Regions from separate parts of the Nonomuraea sp. NPDC049309 genome, predicted to be linked through region 2. Evidence: riboswitches for the same ligand, from Rfam matches in the RefSeq annotation. Region 2 holds a riboswitch; each other region holds the start of a gene.
The links. A riboswitch is a leader RNA that binds a small molecule or an ion and turns the genes downstream of it on or off. The one in region 2 is predicted to bind thiamine pyrophosphate.
Positions count from the first base shown of each region.

Region 1: another riboswitch for thiamine pyrophosphate. It lies ahead of thiC (phosphomethylpyrimidine synthase ThiC); the one in region 2 lies ahead of ACGFIM_RS17675 (purine-cytosine permease family protein).
Region 3: another riboswitch for thiamine pyrophosphate. It lies ahead of ACGFIM_RS09370 (FAD-dependent oxidoreductase); the one in region 2 lies ahead of ACGFIM_RS17675 (purine-cytosine permease family protein).
Region 4: another riboswitch for thiamine pyrophosphate. It lies ahead of thiD (bifunctional hydroxymethylpyrimidine kinase/phosphomethylpyrimidine kinase); the one in region 2 lies ahead of ACGFIM_RS17675 (purine-cytosine permease family protein).

Region 1 covers NZ_JBICSH010000003.1:600,020-603,217, forward strand. The annotation lists gene ACGFIM_RS23365 (universal stress protein) at 1-671, opposite strand, end outside; gene ACGFIM_RS23370 (hypothetical protein) at 682-1,029, opposite strand; TPP riboswitch at 1,125-1,237, shown strand; gene thiC (phosphomethylpyrimidine synthase ThiC) at 1,230-2,783, shown strand; gene ACGFIM_RS23380 (SDR family oxidoreductase) at 2,780-3,198, opposite strand, start outside.
Region 2 covers NZ_JBICSH010000002.1:800,212-803,409, forward strand. The annotation lists gene ACGFIM_RS17670 (methylated-DNA--[protein]-cysteine S-methyltransferase) at 1-90, shown strand, start outside; gene ACGFIM_RS17675 (purine-cytosine permease family protein) at 59-1,396, opposite strand; TPP riboswitch at 1,386-1,502, opposite strand; gene ACGFIM_RS17680 (rhodanese-like domain-containing protein) at 1,556-1,879, opposite strand; gene ACGFIM_RS17685 (Fpg/Nei family DNA glycosylase) at 1,923-2,801, opposite strand; gene ACGFIM_RS17690 (GPP34 family phosphoprotein) at 2,869-3,198, shown strand, end outside.
Region 3 covers NZ_JBICSH010000001.1:2,089,842-2,093,039, forward strand. The annotation lists gene ACGFIM_RS09365 (NAD(P)/FAD-dependent oxidoreductase) at 1-1,148, opposite strand, end outside; TPP riboswitch at 1,219-1,335, shown strand; gene ACGFIM_RS09370 (FAD-dependent oxidoreductase) at 1,323-2,729, shown strand; gene thiS (sulfur carrier protein ThiS) at 2,726-2,926, shown strand; gene ACGFIM_RS09380 (thiazole synthase) at 2,919-3,198, shown strand, end outside.
Region 4 covers NZ_JBICSH010000002.1:161,036-164,233, forward strand. The annotation lists gene ACGFIM_RS14515 (hypothetical protein) at 1-330, shown strand, start outside; partial or broken gene ACGFIM_RS14520 (DNA polymerase domain-containing protein) at 334-1,284, opposite strand; TPP riboswitch at 1,333-1,428, shown strand; gene thiD (bifunctional hydroxymethylpyrimidine kinase/phosphomethylpyrimidine kinase) at 1,416-2,225, shown strand; gene tenA (thiaminase II) at 2,265-2,939, shown strand; gene ACGFIM_RS14535 (GxGYxYP domain-containing protein) at 3,150-3,198, shown strand, end outside.

The DNA of each region.
Region 1 (3,198 bases), on a different contig from region 2:
ACCACCTCGGCGGTCACCTCCACGCCGGGATGCTCGGCGCGCAGCGGGACGAGCGCGCTCTGCAGGGCGAGCAGATGGCCCTGCTCGCTGTCGCTGTCGGCGGGTTCGAAGCCGCCCGGCTGGGGCCAGGCCCACGCCTGCACGACCCGCAGCCGCGCCCCGCGCAGCTCGGCCTCGGCGAAGGCGAACTCCAGGGCCTTGCCCGCGCGGGCGGACAGGTCGGTGCCCACGACGATCTCGCCGGGCGTGGCGGCGCGGTCGCGGACGAGGACGACGTTCGTCTCGGCGTGCGCGACGACCCCGTACGCGACGGAGCCCACGAGCAGCCCGCGCACGCCGCCGAGCCCGCGGCTCCCGACGACCAGCAGCTCGGCCTCGGCGGATGCTTCGACCAGCGCCGCGCGGGGATCGCCGGGGAGCAGGACGGTCTCCACCTGGACCTGGGGCCGCTCGCGCAGCGCGCGGTCCTTGGCGGAGGTCAGCACGGACTGCGCGCCCTCGCGCATCCACCGGGCGACCTCGGCGTAGCGGACGGGGGTGCCCTCCTCGCACACCCACGCGGGCACGACGTGGGCGACGGTCAGCGGCACCTGGCGCAGCGCGGCCTCGGTGGCGGCCCAGCCGGCCGCCTCGAGGCCGGGCCGGGAGCCGTCCACACCTACGATGATCACGCTCGGCTCCTCAGGACAGGACGTAGCACTCCACTTCGGCGCGCCGGAACGACAGTCCCTTGGCTTCGGAGTCGCGCACGCAGGCGCGCTCGGCGGCGCTGAGTTTGAGCGTGCCGCAGACGGTCACGCCGGCGTAGGTGCGGCAGTCGAGTGCGGGGTCGGTACGGCCGACGCGGTAGAGCTCTCTCACGTTCGCGCGGCACTTGGCCTTGCCGGTATTGGAGTAGCGGCACTGAGCCAGCAGGATGTCGTACTGCTCCTGGCTGACCTCGTGCTGTTGCATGCCGTCCCCGGCGGCGGCGGTGGCGCCGGATGCGGCCATCACGACGAGTAGTCCTGCGACAGCGGCGATTCTCATCATGTTTCCCCTGATGGGGTCCGTACCGCTGAGAAGACCCATCAAACCTTTTTCGGGCGGGTTTGGGACCTTGGCGGGCCCGGGTACGATCACCGCCGTCCGAACGCGGGAGCCCGGTGGAGACCGGGCTGAGAGGACGGCTGCGAGCCGCCGACCGCCAGAACCTGCTCCGGGTAATGCCGGCGAAGGGAGTTTGCGCGATGAGCGACGCGCGCTTTTCCAAGATCTACTGCGGTGAGCTCCGGGTCCCGATGCGCCAGGTGCGCCTGTCGAACGACAAGACGGTCACCCTGTACGACACCTCGGGCCCGTACACCGACCCCTCCTACGAGCCCGATCTGCGCCGGGGCCTGCCGCGCCGCCGGGCGGAGTGGATCGAGGAGCGGCGGGCGGCCGGGCATCCGGTCACCCAGGTCGCCTGCGCCCGCCGGGGCCTGGTGACCAAGGAGATGGAGTTCGTGGCGATACGCGAGGGCGTCTCGCCGGAGTTCGTCCGCGAGGAGGTGGCCGCGGGCCGGGCCATCATCCCCGCGAACGTCAACCACCCCGAATCCGAACCGATGATCATCGGGCGTAACTTCCTCGTGAAGATCAACGCCAACATCGGCAACTCCGCGGTCACCTCCTCCATCGAGGAGGAGGTGGAGAAGATGACCTGGGCCACCCGCTGGGGCGCCGACACGATCATGGACCTGTCCACCGGCGCGGACATCCACGAGACCCGCGAGTGGATCCTGCGCAACTCCCCGGTCCCCGTCGGCACCGTGCCGATCTACCAGGCGCTGGAGAAGGTGAAGGGCCGTCCCGAGGAGCTGTCGTGGGAGGTCTTCCGCGACACCCTGATCGAGCAGTGCGAGCAGGGCGTCGACTACGTGACCGTGCACGCGGGCGTGCGGCTCGCGCACGTGCCGCTCACCGTGGGCCGCAAGACCGGCATCGTCTCGCGCGGCGGCTCGATCATGGCCGCCTGGTGCCTGGCGCACCACCGCGAGAGCTTCCTGTACGAGAACTTCGCCGAGATGTGCGAGATCCTCGCCCGCTACGACGTGTCGTTCTCGCTGGGCGACGGCCTGCGGCCCGGCTCGATCGCCGACGCCAACGACGAGGCCCAGTTCGCCGAGCTGCGCACGCTGGGCGAACTCACCAAGATCGCGCGCGAGCACGATGTCCAGGTGATGATCGAGGGCCCGGGCCACGTGCCCATGCACAAGATCAAGGAGAACGTCGACCTCCAGCGCGAGCTCTGCGACGACGCGCCGTTCTACACGCTCGGCCCGCTCGTCACCGACATCGCCCCCGGCTACGACCACATCACCTCGGGCATCGGCGCCGCCATGATCGGCTGGTACGGCACGGCCATGCTCTGCTACGTCACCCCCAAGGAGCACCTCGGCCTGCCGGACAAGGACGACGTGAAGACCGGCGTCATCACGTACAAGATCGCCGCCCATGCCGCCGACCTGGCCAAGGGGCACCCGAAGGCGCAGGAGTGGGACGACGCGCTGTCGGACGCGCGCTTCGAGTTCCGCTGGGAGGACCAGTTCGACCTGTCGCTCGACCCCGACACGGCCCGCTCGTTCCACGACGAGACGCTGCCCGCCGCGCCCGCCAAGACCGCGCACTTCTGCTCGATGTGCGGGCCGAAGTTCTGCTCAATGCGGATCAGCCACGACATCAGGCAGGCCGGCTACGCGGAGAAGGCGGCCGAGTTCCGCCGCCTGGGCGGCACGGTCTACGTGAGCGACGCGGGCTAACCCGGCAAGGTCTCGCCGCCGATCGGAGCCAGCACCTCGCCCGTGTAGTACGAGGACAGCCGGTCGGAGGCGAAGAACACGTACGAGGGGGCGATCTCGTCCGGATGGGCGGGTCGCCCCATCGGCACCTGCTCGCCGAACGTCTCCACCTTCTCCTGCGGCATCGTGGCCGGGATGAGCGGCGTCCACACCGGTCCGGGAGCCACCGCGTTGACCCGGATGCCGCGCTCGACCAGGTTCTGGGCCATGGAGTAGGTGAACGCGTTGATCGCGCCCTTCGTGGCGGCGTAGTCGATGAGCGACTTGTTGCCGCGCAGGCCGTTGATCGACGAGGTGTTGATGACGGCCGCGCCCTCGCGCATGTGCGGGAGCGCCGCCCTCAGCACGCGGTAGTAGCTGTGGATGTTGACGGCGA
Region 2 (3,198 bases):
CGCGAGGACGGCGAGCTCGGCGACTACCCGGGCGGCGCGGCCGCCAAGCAGCATCTGCTCAACGTCGAGCGGCGCGCGATCGCTGGATGAGCCCGATGAGCAGCGTGACCAGGGCGGCCACCAAGGCGCCGCCCAGCGCGCCGTTCATCCACGGCTCCCGTACGAAGCCGAGCGCGTCGCGCACGCCGGCCCACCAGCCGTCCCACGCGGCGAAGGTCGGCGTCGAGGTGGTCAGCCAGTACGCGGCGAAGCCCAGCGCCCACGGCACCAGCATCGACCAGCGCGAGGGTGCGTCCTCGGCGGTGTTCCAGCCCTCGCCGCGGCGCAGCACGAAGTAGTCGACCGCGAGCACCGCGAACATCGGCACGAACACGGCGCCGATCACGCCGAGGAACACGCCGTAGGAGTTCACGTCCGCGAACAGGGCGATCACGATCGTGACCACGCCGATGGCGGTCGACAGGATGCGCCGGTCCACCCGCGGCATGAGGTTCTGCAGCGACATCGTGGTGGAGTAGACGTTGGCGAACGACTGGTCGGTCTCGCGCAGCACGAGGATGCCGAAGAACAGCGCGCCGAGCGGCACCGCGACGAACGGGTTGAACACCGTCGTCTGGTCGGCGAGCACGCCGTCGGCGCCCGCCAGCGCCACCGCGTACACGCCCAGCCCCAGGCAGGCCACCTGGGCCAGCGTGTAGCCGCCGACCACGCCGGTGAACGCGGCCTTGCCCGAGCGCGAGTGCCGGGCGAAGTCGGCCGCCATCGGCACCCACGACACCGACAGCGCGATCACGTAGTCCACGGCGGCGGGGAAGGCCGTCCAGCTCCCGCCCTCGGGCGAGGGGGCCTCGCGCAGGAAGAACACCGTGAACCAGACCATCGCCACGATCACGCCGACCGTGACGTAGCGGCGCAGCAGCCGGATCGAGCCGAGCGGCCAGATGGTCAGCGCCGCCGTCAGCACGCCCGCCACGATCACCCACACCTGGTACGGCACCGCGGGGAAGATCGCGCCCGCGCCCTTGGCGATCACCCACAGCTCGAAGGCGCCCCAGCCGATCATCTGGATGATGTTCAGCACCGTGGGCACGTACGAGATCCGCGCGCCGAACAACCCGCGCAGCAGCACCATCGCGGGCTTGCCCGTGTGCGTGCCGGGGATGGCGGACAGGCCCACCATGGCGGTGCCGATGAGGCTGCCGACCACGGTGGCGATCAGCGCCGCGGCCAGCGTCAGCGGGGCGTCGCCCAGCGGGTCGAGCAGCAGCAGCGCTCCGGAGAAGCCGAGCAGGCTGACACCGAGGTTGGCCCAGAGCGCGCCCTGATCGAGCACGCCCAGGGTCTTGGGGGCCTCTCCGTCAAGAGTCAGAGGTACTTCTTCGACGCCGTGCGACATCGCACACTCCCTACGCCGGCATTACCCGGACAGGTTCAGGCGGTCGGCAGCGGATGGTTGTGCTGCCCTCTCAGCCCGGCGACCCCGAGCTCCCGCGACGATCTGTAGTTTGCGCCCCAATAATGCCTCAATGGCGTCTAAGTCGCCATAGTGGGGGACTTATGCCACAAAAGGCTCCTGGCCCGTTTCGCTGACCATCGGCCGCCGCGCCGCCTCCCACGACTGCATGCCGCCGCCGACGTTGACCGCATCGCGCCCGAGCTGGTTGAGCCAGGCCGCGACCTGCAGGGAACGGCCGCCCACCCGGCACACGACGTAGATCGTGCGGTCGTCGGGAACCTCGTCCACGCGCCCCTGGATCTGGGTCATCGGGATGTGAACGGCCTGCGGCGCGTGGCCCGCCAGCCATTCCTCCTGCTCGCGGACGTCGAGCAGGTAAGCGTCTGCGGGTACGGCACTGGCCTCGATCTCAGGAACGGTCATGACTCCATCATGGCCTGCGCGCGGCGGTGCACCGGCCGCCCGGCTACTTCAGCAGGCGGGACAGGCGGCGGTCGGCCAGCGGCTTGCCACCGGTCTGGCAGGTCGGGCAGTACTGCAGCGAGGAGTCGGCGAACGACACCTCCCTGATCGTGTCGCCGCACACGTCGCAGGGCTGCCCCGTACGGTTGTGCACCCGTAGCCCCGACTTCTTCTCCGCCTTGAGATCCTTGGCGGCCAGCCCGCGGGCCCGCTCGACCGCGTCGCGCAGCGTGGTCACGATGGCCTCGTGCAGGTCGGCGATCTGCGCGTCGGTCAGCGTCGCGGCGATCTTGAACGGCGACATCTTGGCCGCGTGCAACACCTCGTCGGAGTAGGCGTTGCCGATGCCGGCGATCACCTTCTGGTCGCGCAGCAGGCCCTTGATCTGGGTGCGCTTGCCGCCGACGATGCGCTTGAGCGCCTCGACCGTGAACGACTCGGCGAGCGGGTCGGGGCCGAGAGCGGCGATGCCCGGCACATCGTCCGGATTTTTTGTGACATAGACGGCAAGACGCTTCTGCGTCCCCGCCTCCGTCAGCTCGAACCCCGGCGCCAGGCCCTCCTCGTCGGGCGCCAGCCGCACGCGTACGGCCAGCGGCCCCTTGCCGGGCCGCACCGGCTTCGCGCCCGACAGGTCGTCGCGCCAGCGCAGCCACCCCGCCCGCGCCAGGTGGACGACCAGGTGCAGCCCGTCGCAGTCGAGATCGAGGAACTTGCCGTGCCTGGCCACGCCGGTCACCGTCAGCCCGTTGAGCGCGGTGACCGGCGGGTCGAACGTCTTGAGCGCCTGAACGGCCACCACGTCGACCCCGGCGATCGCGCGGCCCACGGCCCGCTCGCGCAGAAAGCCGGTGAGCGACTCGACCTCGGGAAGTTCGGGCATGCCCCCAGCGTACGTCCCGCTTGCACCCGGCCGGGGAACCCCAAATCACGCCGTTAGGGTCGAAGGCATGACCGTGACGATCGCCGAAGAACTTCTCCTCCTGGCGCTCAGCGAGCACCAGGGCAGGTTCCTCATCAGCACGGCCCAGCTCGACCTGGCGCTGGGCGGCGGCGTCCTGGCCGAGCTGGCGCTGGCCGGCCGCATCGCCAAGGTCGGCAGGCGGCTGGCGGTCGCCGCGCCCCAGCCGCTCGGCGACGCGGAGCTGGACGCCGCGCTATCGCTGATCGCGCGGGACAGGCCGCGCACCCCCGAGTGGTGGGTGCGCAAGCTGAAGTCGGACGACCTGCGCGGCCGCCTGCTCGCCCGCCTGGCGCGGGCCGGCGTCCTGGCCATGGAG
Region 3 (3,198 bases), on a different contig from region 2:
CGTAGGGGTACCTGTGGATCTACCAGGCGTTCCGTGTCCAGCCGGTGACCCGCTTCGATGATGCGCCGGCCCTGGACGAGGTCCCGCGGCCGGTCCACGGCGAGCACCGCGGTGAGCCCGTCGTCCGGAGTGAGCCAGACGGCCGACCACTTGCCTTCGGGCTCGCCCCGGTACACGAGCCGGTCGGCGCCGGTGTGGTGCCCGGCGTACTGGAGCATGTGGCCGAACTGCTCCGACCAGAAGTACGGCACCGGGTCGTAGACCGCCTCCTCCCCCAGCAGCGTCGCGGCGGCGACGTCGGGGGCGTTGAGCGCGGTGTCCCAGTGCTCGACCCGCATGCGGGTGCCCCAGCGGCGCGACCACCAGGCGGCGCAGTCGCCCACCGCGACCACACCGGGCAGCGAGGTGCGCAGGTGCTCGTCGGTGACGACGCCGTTGTGCAGGTCGATGTCGGCGTTCGCGAGCCATTCGACGGCCGGGCGCACGCCGATGCCGGTGACGACCACGTGGGATTCGACGAACTCGCCGCCCACCAGGCGTACGCCGCCCTCTTCGACCGACTCGACCATGGTGCCGAGCCGCAGATCGATGCCTTCGTACCAGGGGATCGTGCGCCCGCCGAGCTCCGTGCCGATCGCGGCGGCGAGCGGCGTCCGCGCCGCCTCGATGACCGTGACCGCGCAGCCCGCGCGGCGGGCGGCGGTGGCGACCTCCGCGCCGATCCAGCCCGCGCCGATGACCGTGACCCGCGCTCCGGGCACGAGCATCACGCGCAGCTCGTGGGCGTCGTCGAGGGTGCGCAGGACGTGCTGCGGGCCGTCGCCGGGCAGCCTGATGGGCTCGGCGCCGGTGGCGATGACCAGGCCGTCGTAGGGGAGCTCACCCTCGGTGGTCTCCACGACGCCCGCGCGCAGCGACGTGGCCGCGACGCCAGGCCGGAAGTCCACCTGGAGGGCGTCGAGGTCGGTGTCGATGAAGCTGGTGTCGGCCTCGCCCTTCAGCACCGCCTTCGACAGCGGCGGGCGATCGTAGGGGCGGTGGCGCTCCTGGCCGAGCAGCGTGATGCGGCCGCCGAAGCCGCGCCCGCGCAGGGCCTCCACCGTACGCACACCCGCGAGACCCGCTCCCACCACCACGACATGGTTCACGTTCATGACCATAACGGGGACCCTAAGGGGCCGGTGCGTGCGTCCCCTACCGAGGTCGTAGGCTGTGGACGGTAAGACGCGCGGGAGTCCGGCCGTGACCGGGCTGAGAGGAAGGCTGTGACGGGCCTTCGACCGCAAGACACCTGATCCGGATCATGCCGGCGAAGGGAGCGCATGATGGACGTGATCGTGGGCGGCGGGGTCGTCGGGCTGTCCGTGGCCTGGCGGCTCGCACGCGAGGGACGGCCGGTCACCGTGGTCGATCCCGCGCCCGCCACCGGGGCCTCCCACGCGGCCGCCGGGATGCTGGCGCCGGTGAGCGAGGTCACCTACACCGAGGCGCCGCTGCTGCGGCTGGGCCTGGCGGCGCTGAGCCGCTGGCCGGCCTTCGCGGCCGAGCTGGCCGAGGACGCCGGCCTTCCCGCCGGCGAGGTCTCCCCCGCCGCCTTGGCCCGCGGCCCCCGTTCGGCCGCCTCCGCGCCCCTCGGCGCGCACGCCCCGAAGGACCCGTCCGGCTCGGGCGGGCGTGGCTTCGCGAGCGCCGGGCCCGATGCGGGTGGGCGCGATTCCGCGGGCGGGCTGGATCTGCGGGCCGAGGGAACGCTGGACGTCGCGTTCGGCTCCGACGACCTGGCGATGCTGGACGAGCTGGCCGCGTTCATGGAGAAGCTGGACCTGCCGGTCGAGCGGCTGACCGGGCGCGAGTGCCGGCGTCTGGAGCCGATGCTGGCCCCCTCGGTGCGCGGCGGGCTGCTCGCGCCGGGCGACGCCTGGGTGAACCCGCGGCGGGTGACGGCGGCGCTGCTCACCGCTCTGGAGCGGCGCAGCGTTCCCCTGGTGCGGGCGCGCGTCAGCGAGCTGGTCCGTACGAACGGCGCCGTCACGGGCGTCCGCCTGGCGACACCCACCGGGGCACCGGCGACCGGCCTGCGCCTCGGCGGTCACCACGCCGGTGGACCGCCTGCCGCGCCGCACCCCGCGGAGACCGGCGGCCGCGCGGGCGCGGGTGCCGGTGACGCCGCCGGGCGGGCCGATCGCAGCGGCCGGGCCGGTGAGTGGGCCGACGGCGACGTGCTGGCGGCCGACCGGGTGGTGCTGGCGGCCGGGGCGTGGAGCGGTGAGCTGGCCGACGTGCCGGTGCGCCCGGTCAAGGGCCAGATCATGCGCCTGCGCTCGCCGCAGCCGCTGCTCACCCACTGCGTGCGCGGCACCGTTCACGGCTCGCCGGTCTACCTCGTTCCCCGGGGCGACGGCGAGCTGGTGGTCGGGGCCACGCAGGAGGAGCTGGGGTTCGACACATCGGTGACCGCGGGCGGCCTGTACGAGCTGCTGCGCGACGCCAGGGAGCTGGTGCCCGGCGTCACCGAGCTGGAGGTCGCCGACGTGGTCGCGGGCCTGCGGCCGGGCACCCCCGACAATCTCCCGGTCATCGGCCCGGCGAGGACTCCGGGGCTGACGTACGCGACCGGGCACCACCGCGGCGGGGTGCTGATGGCCCCGCTGACGGCGGCCATCCTGATGGGCGAGGAGAGCGAGCTGGCGACGCTGTGCTCGCCAGGGAGGTTTCAGGAAATTTCATGATTGTCACGATCAACGGGTCCGAGCGCGAGGTGGCCGACGGCACCACCGTGGCGGAGGCCGTACGGACGCTGACGACGGCCACCACCGGCGTGGCCGTGGCCGTGAACGACGAGGTGGTCACCCGCAGCGCCTGGGAGACGACGGCGCTCAGCGACCGTGACCGCGTGGAGGTGCTGACGGCGGTGCAAGGTGGATGAGCTGATCATCGCCGGTGAGAAGTTCTCCTCCCGGCTCATCATGGGCACCGGCGGCGCGCCCTCGCTGGAGGTGCTGGACCAGGCGCTGGCCGCGTCCGGCACCGAGCTGACCACGGTGGCGATGCGCCGGCTCGATCCGTCGGCGCGCGGTTCCGTGCTGGACGTGCTGAACAAGCGCAATATCAAGGTGCTGCCGAACACGGCGGGCTGCTTCACGGCGGGCGACGCCGTGCTGACGGCCCGGCTGGCCAGGGAGGCCCTGGGCACCAACT
Region 4 (3,198 bases), 640 kb from region 2:
ACCGCCGCCTGCGCGACCAGGCCGCACGTCGTCACGGCGGACGAGCTGCGCGTCCGGTACGGCGTCCACCTCGATCTGCGGGTGCCCCGCGAGCTGGTGACGGTGGTGCGGACCGGGCGGGCGTACCACCAGGGCGGCATGATCACCGTCGCGGGCGGGCGGCTGACCGTGGCGGTCTCCTCGCAGACGAACGTGACGGTCGAGCTGGCCCGGCCGGTCACCGTGGTGCGCCCGCTGGGCCGCCGCGCCGAGATCACCTCGATCCGGTTCTTCGCCCAGGATCCCGAGGCCGCGGCCGCCGCGCTCCGGGAGGGCGCCGGCACCGGCTGACCGCTACTCCCCGCGCCGCTCCCGCGCCCGCCGCTTGCCCTCGTGCATCGCCTGGACCCGCGCCACCGGGATCGTGTGCCCCTCCTCGACGAGGTCGGTGGGCAGCGGCTGCGGCGGCGGCATGTGCTCGGCCCACGGGTCGGCCCCGCCGAGCCGTGCGATCGCGGTGCGGATGGTGAAGTCGCCGGGGCGCACGCCGTCGAGGTCGTCCCACGCCACCGGGTACGAGACGGGCACGCCGGGGCGGATGCGCGGGCTGTAGGCGGCGGCCACGGTGGCGCCGCCCACCCGCGTGGAGTCGATGAACACCTTGCCCGCGCGGTCCTCCCTGATGAACGCGGTGGTGGCGAGCGCCGGGTCGAGCCGCTCGGCGCGGGCGGCGAGCGCGCGGGTGGCGGCGGCCAGGTCGTCCATCGCGGTGTCCGGCGGGACGGGCACGAAGACGTGGACGCCCTTGGCCCCGCTGGTCTTCACCGCCCCGGCCAGCCCGGAGTCGGCCAGCGCCTGCCTGACGAGGTGCGCGCCCCGCACGGCCAGCGCGAAGGAGTCCTCGGGCGGGTCGAGGTCGAGCACCATGTGCGTGGGGTGCTCGCCGGCGTACAGGGCCGGGTGGTATTCGACGGCCCGCTGGTTGGCGAACTACAGCAGCGTCCTGCGGTCGTCGCACAGCGCGTACGTGACCTGCCGCTGCGAGGAGCCCGCCCACACCCGCACCGAACGCACCCAGTCCGGGGCGTATCTGGGCAGGTTCTTCTGCATGAACGGCTGCTGGCCAGGGCGGACCCGCATGACGGAGAGCGGGCGGCCGCGCAGGACGGGGATGATGCGGCCGGAGACGGCGTCGAGGTAGTCGACGAGGTCGCGCTTGGTGGCGCCGGCGCCGTCGAAGAGCGGCTGGTCGAGGTTCGTCAGGGAGACGCCGTCGCGCGTCTCGTCAGCGGCCACCCGCCCCACGATGCCGATGCGCGGACGTGTGGTCAACGACCCGGGCTGTTAGAGTGAGCGTTTGACGCGGGGTGCCCGAAATGCCGGGCTGAGATCACACCCGTCGAACCTGATCTAGTTCGCACTAGCGAAGGGACGTCATGGCCGCTGACGCCGTACCCAAAGTTCTGACCATCGCGGGCACCGATCCGAGCGGCGGCGCCGGCATCCAAGCCGACCTCAAGGCCTTCTCCGCGCTCGGTGCGTACGGCATGACGGTCATCACCGCGCTGGTGGCGCAGACGACCACGGGCGTGACCGGCATCCACGAGGTGCCCGCCGACTTCGTCACCCAGCAGCTCGACACGCTGCTCACCGACGTGCCCGCCGACGCCGTGAAGATCGGCATGCTGGGCGACGCCGACCTGATCAAGGCGGTGGCGGCGGCGCTCGACACCTACCGCCCCACGTACGTCGTGCTCGACCCCGTCATGGTCGCCAAGAGCGGCGATCGGCTGCTGCCCGCCGACGCGGTGAGCGAGCTGCGCCGCACGCTGCTGCCGCGCGCCGACCTCATCACCCCCAACCTGCCCGAGGCGGCCGACCTGCTGGAGGAGCCGCAGGCGCGCGACCTGGCCGAGATGCACGAGCAGGCGGCCAGGCTGCGCGCGCTCGGCGCCCGCCAGGTGCTGCTCAAGGGCGGCCACCTCGACGGCGAGACCTGCGTCGACGTGCTGGCCACCCCCGAGGGCACGATCGAGCTGTCCGCCCCGCGCGTGCACACCACGAACACCCACGGCACCGGCTGCACGCTCTCCTCGGCGATCGCCGCGCTGCGGCCCAGGCACGACGACTGGCCGAGCGCCGTACGCGCCGCGAAGGACTACCTCACGGAGGCGCTGCGCGCCGCCGACTCGCTGGGCGTCGGCCACGGCCACGGCCCCGTGCACCACTTCCACAACATCTGGTAACGGCCCCCGCCGGGCAGGCCCCCTGTCGAAAGAGACGCGATGTTCTGCGATGACATCTGGCAGCGCACGTCCGACCTGATGCGCGCCATCCACGAGCACCCCTTCGTCACGGCACTCGGCGACGGCTCGCTCGACCGCGACACCTTCGTCTTCTACATGGTGCAGGACGCCCGCTACCTGGAGGCGTTCTCGAAGGCGCTGGCCGCCGCATCCGTACGCGCCGACGACTCCGCCGACGCGGCCTTCTGGGCGCAGAGCGCGCACACCGCGCTGGTCGCCGAGCGCGAGCTGCACTCCGGCTACATCGACGAGCTGGGCGATGCCGCCAAGGGCATCGCGACCTCGCCGACGTGCCTGGCGTACTCGTCGTTCCTGCAGGCCACGGCGCTGTCGGAGCCGTATCCGGTGATCGCGGCGGCGGTGCTGCCGTGCTTCTGGATCTACCAGGACGTCGGTACGGCGCTGCTCGCCAAGGCCGGCGACGACCCGGCGCACCCGTACGCGAAGTGGATCTCCACCTACTCCGACCCGGAGTTCGCCGCCTCCGTCGAGCAGGCCAAGGCGATCACCGACCGGCTGGCCGCCGCCGCGTCCCCGGAGACCCGCGAGGCGATGGCGCGGGCGTACGAGCGGGCGGCGGCCTACGAGTGGATGTTCTGGGACAGCGCGTGGCGGCGCGAGGGCTGGCCCACCGCCGAGTGGCTGGCTCCCTGAGCCCCGGCTCGACGGCTGTCTCGACCTCGCCATCGGCCCCTTCTCCTCGCGGATGGCGATGAGCCCGTTACGGCGGCACCGGCCGCCGTAACGGAATCCTCGCCTCATTTACACCATAGACAACAAACCTTCACATTGTTACGTTGCCTAGCGACGCGATGACAACGCTGTCATTCCTGGTCTCCCCCCGACGAGGAGCAGTGAACGCCGATGGTGTCCCGACGTGAATTCCTCCTGGCGAACGGCACGGTCCTCGCGG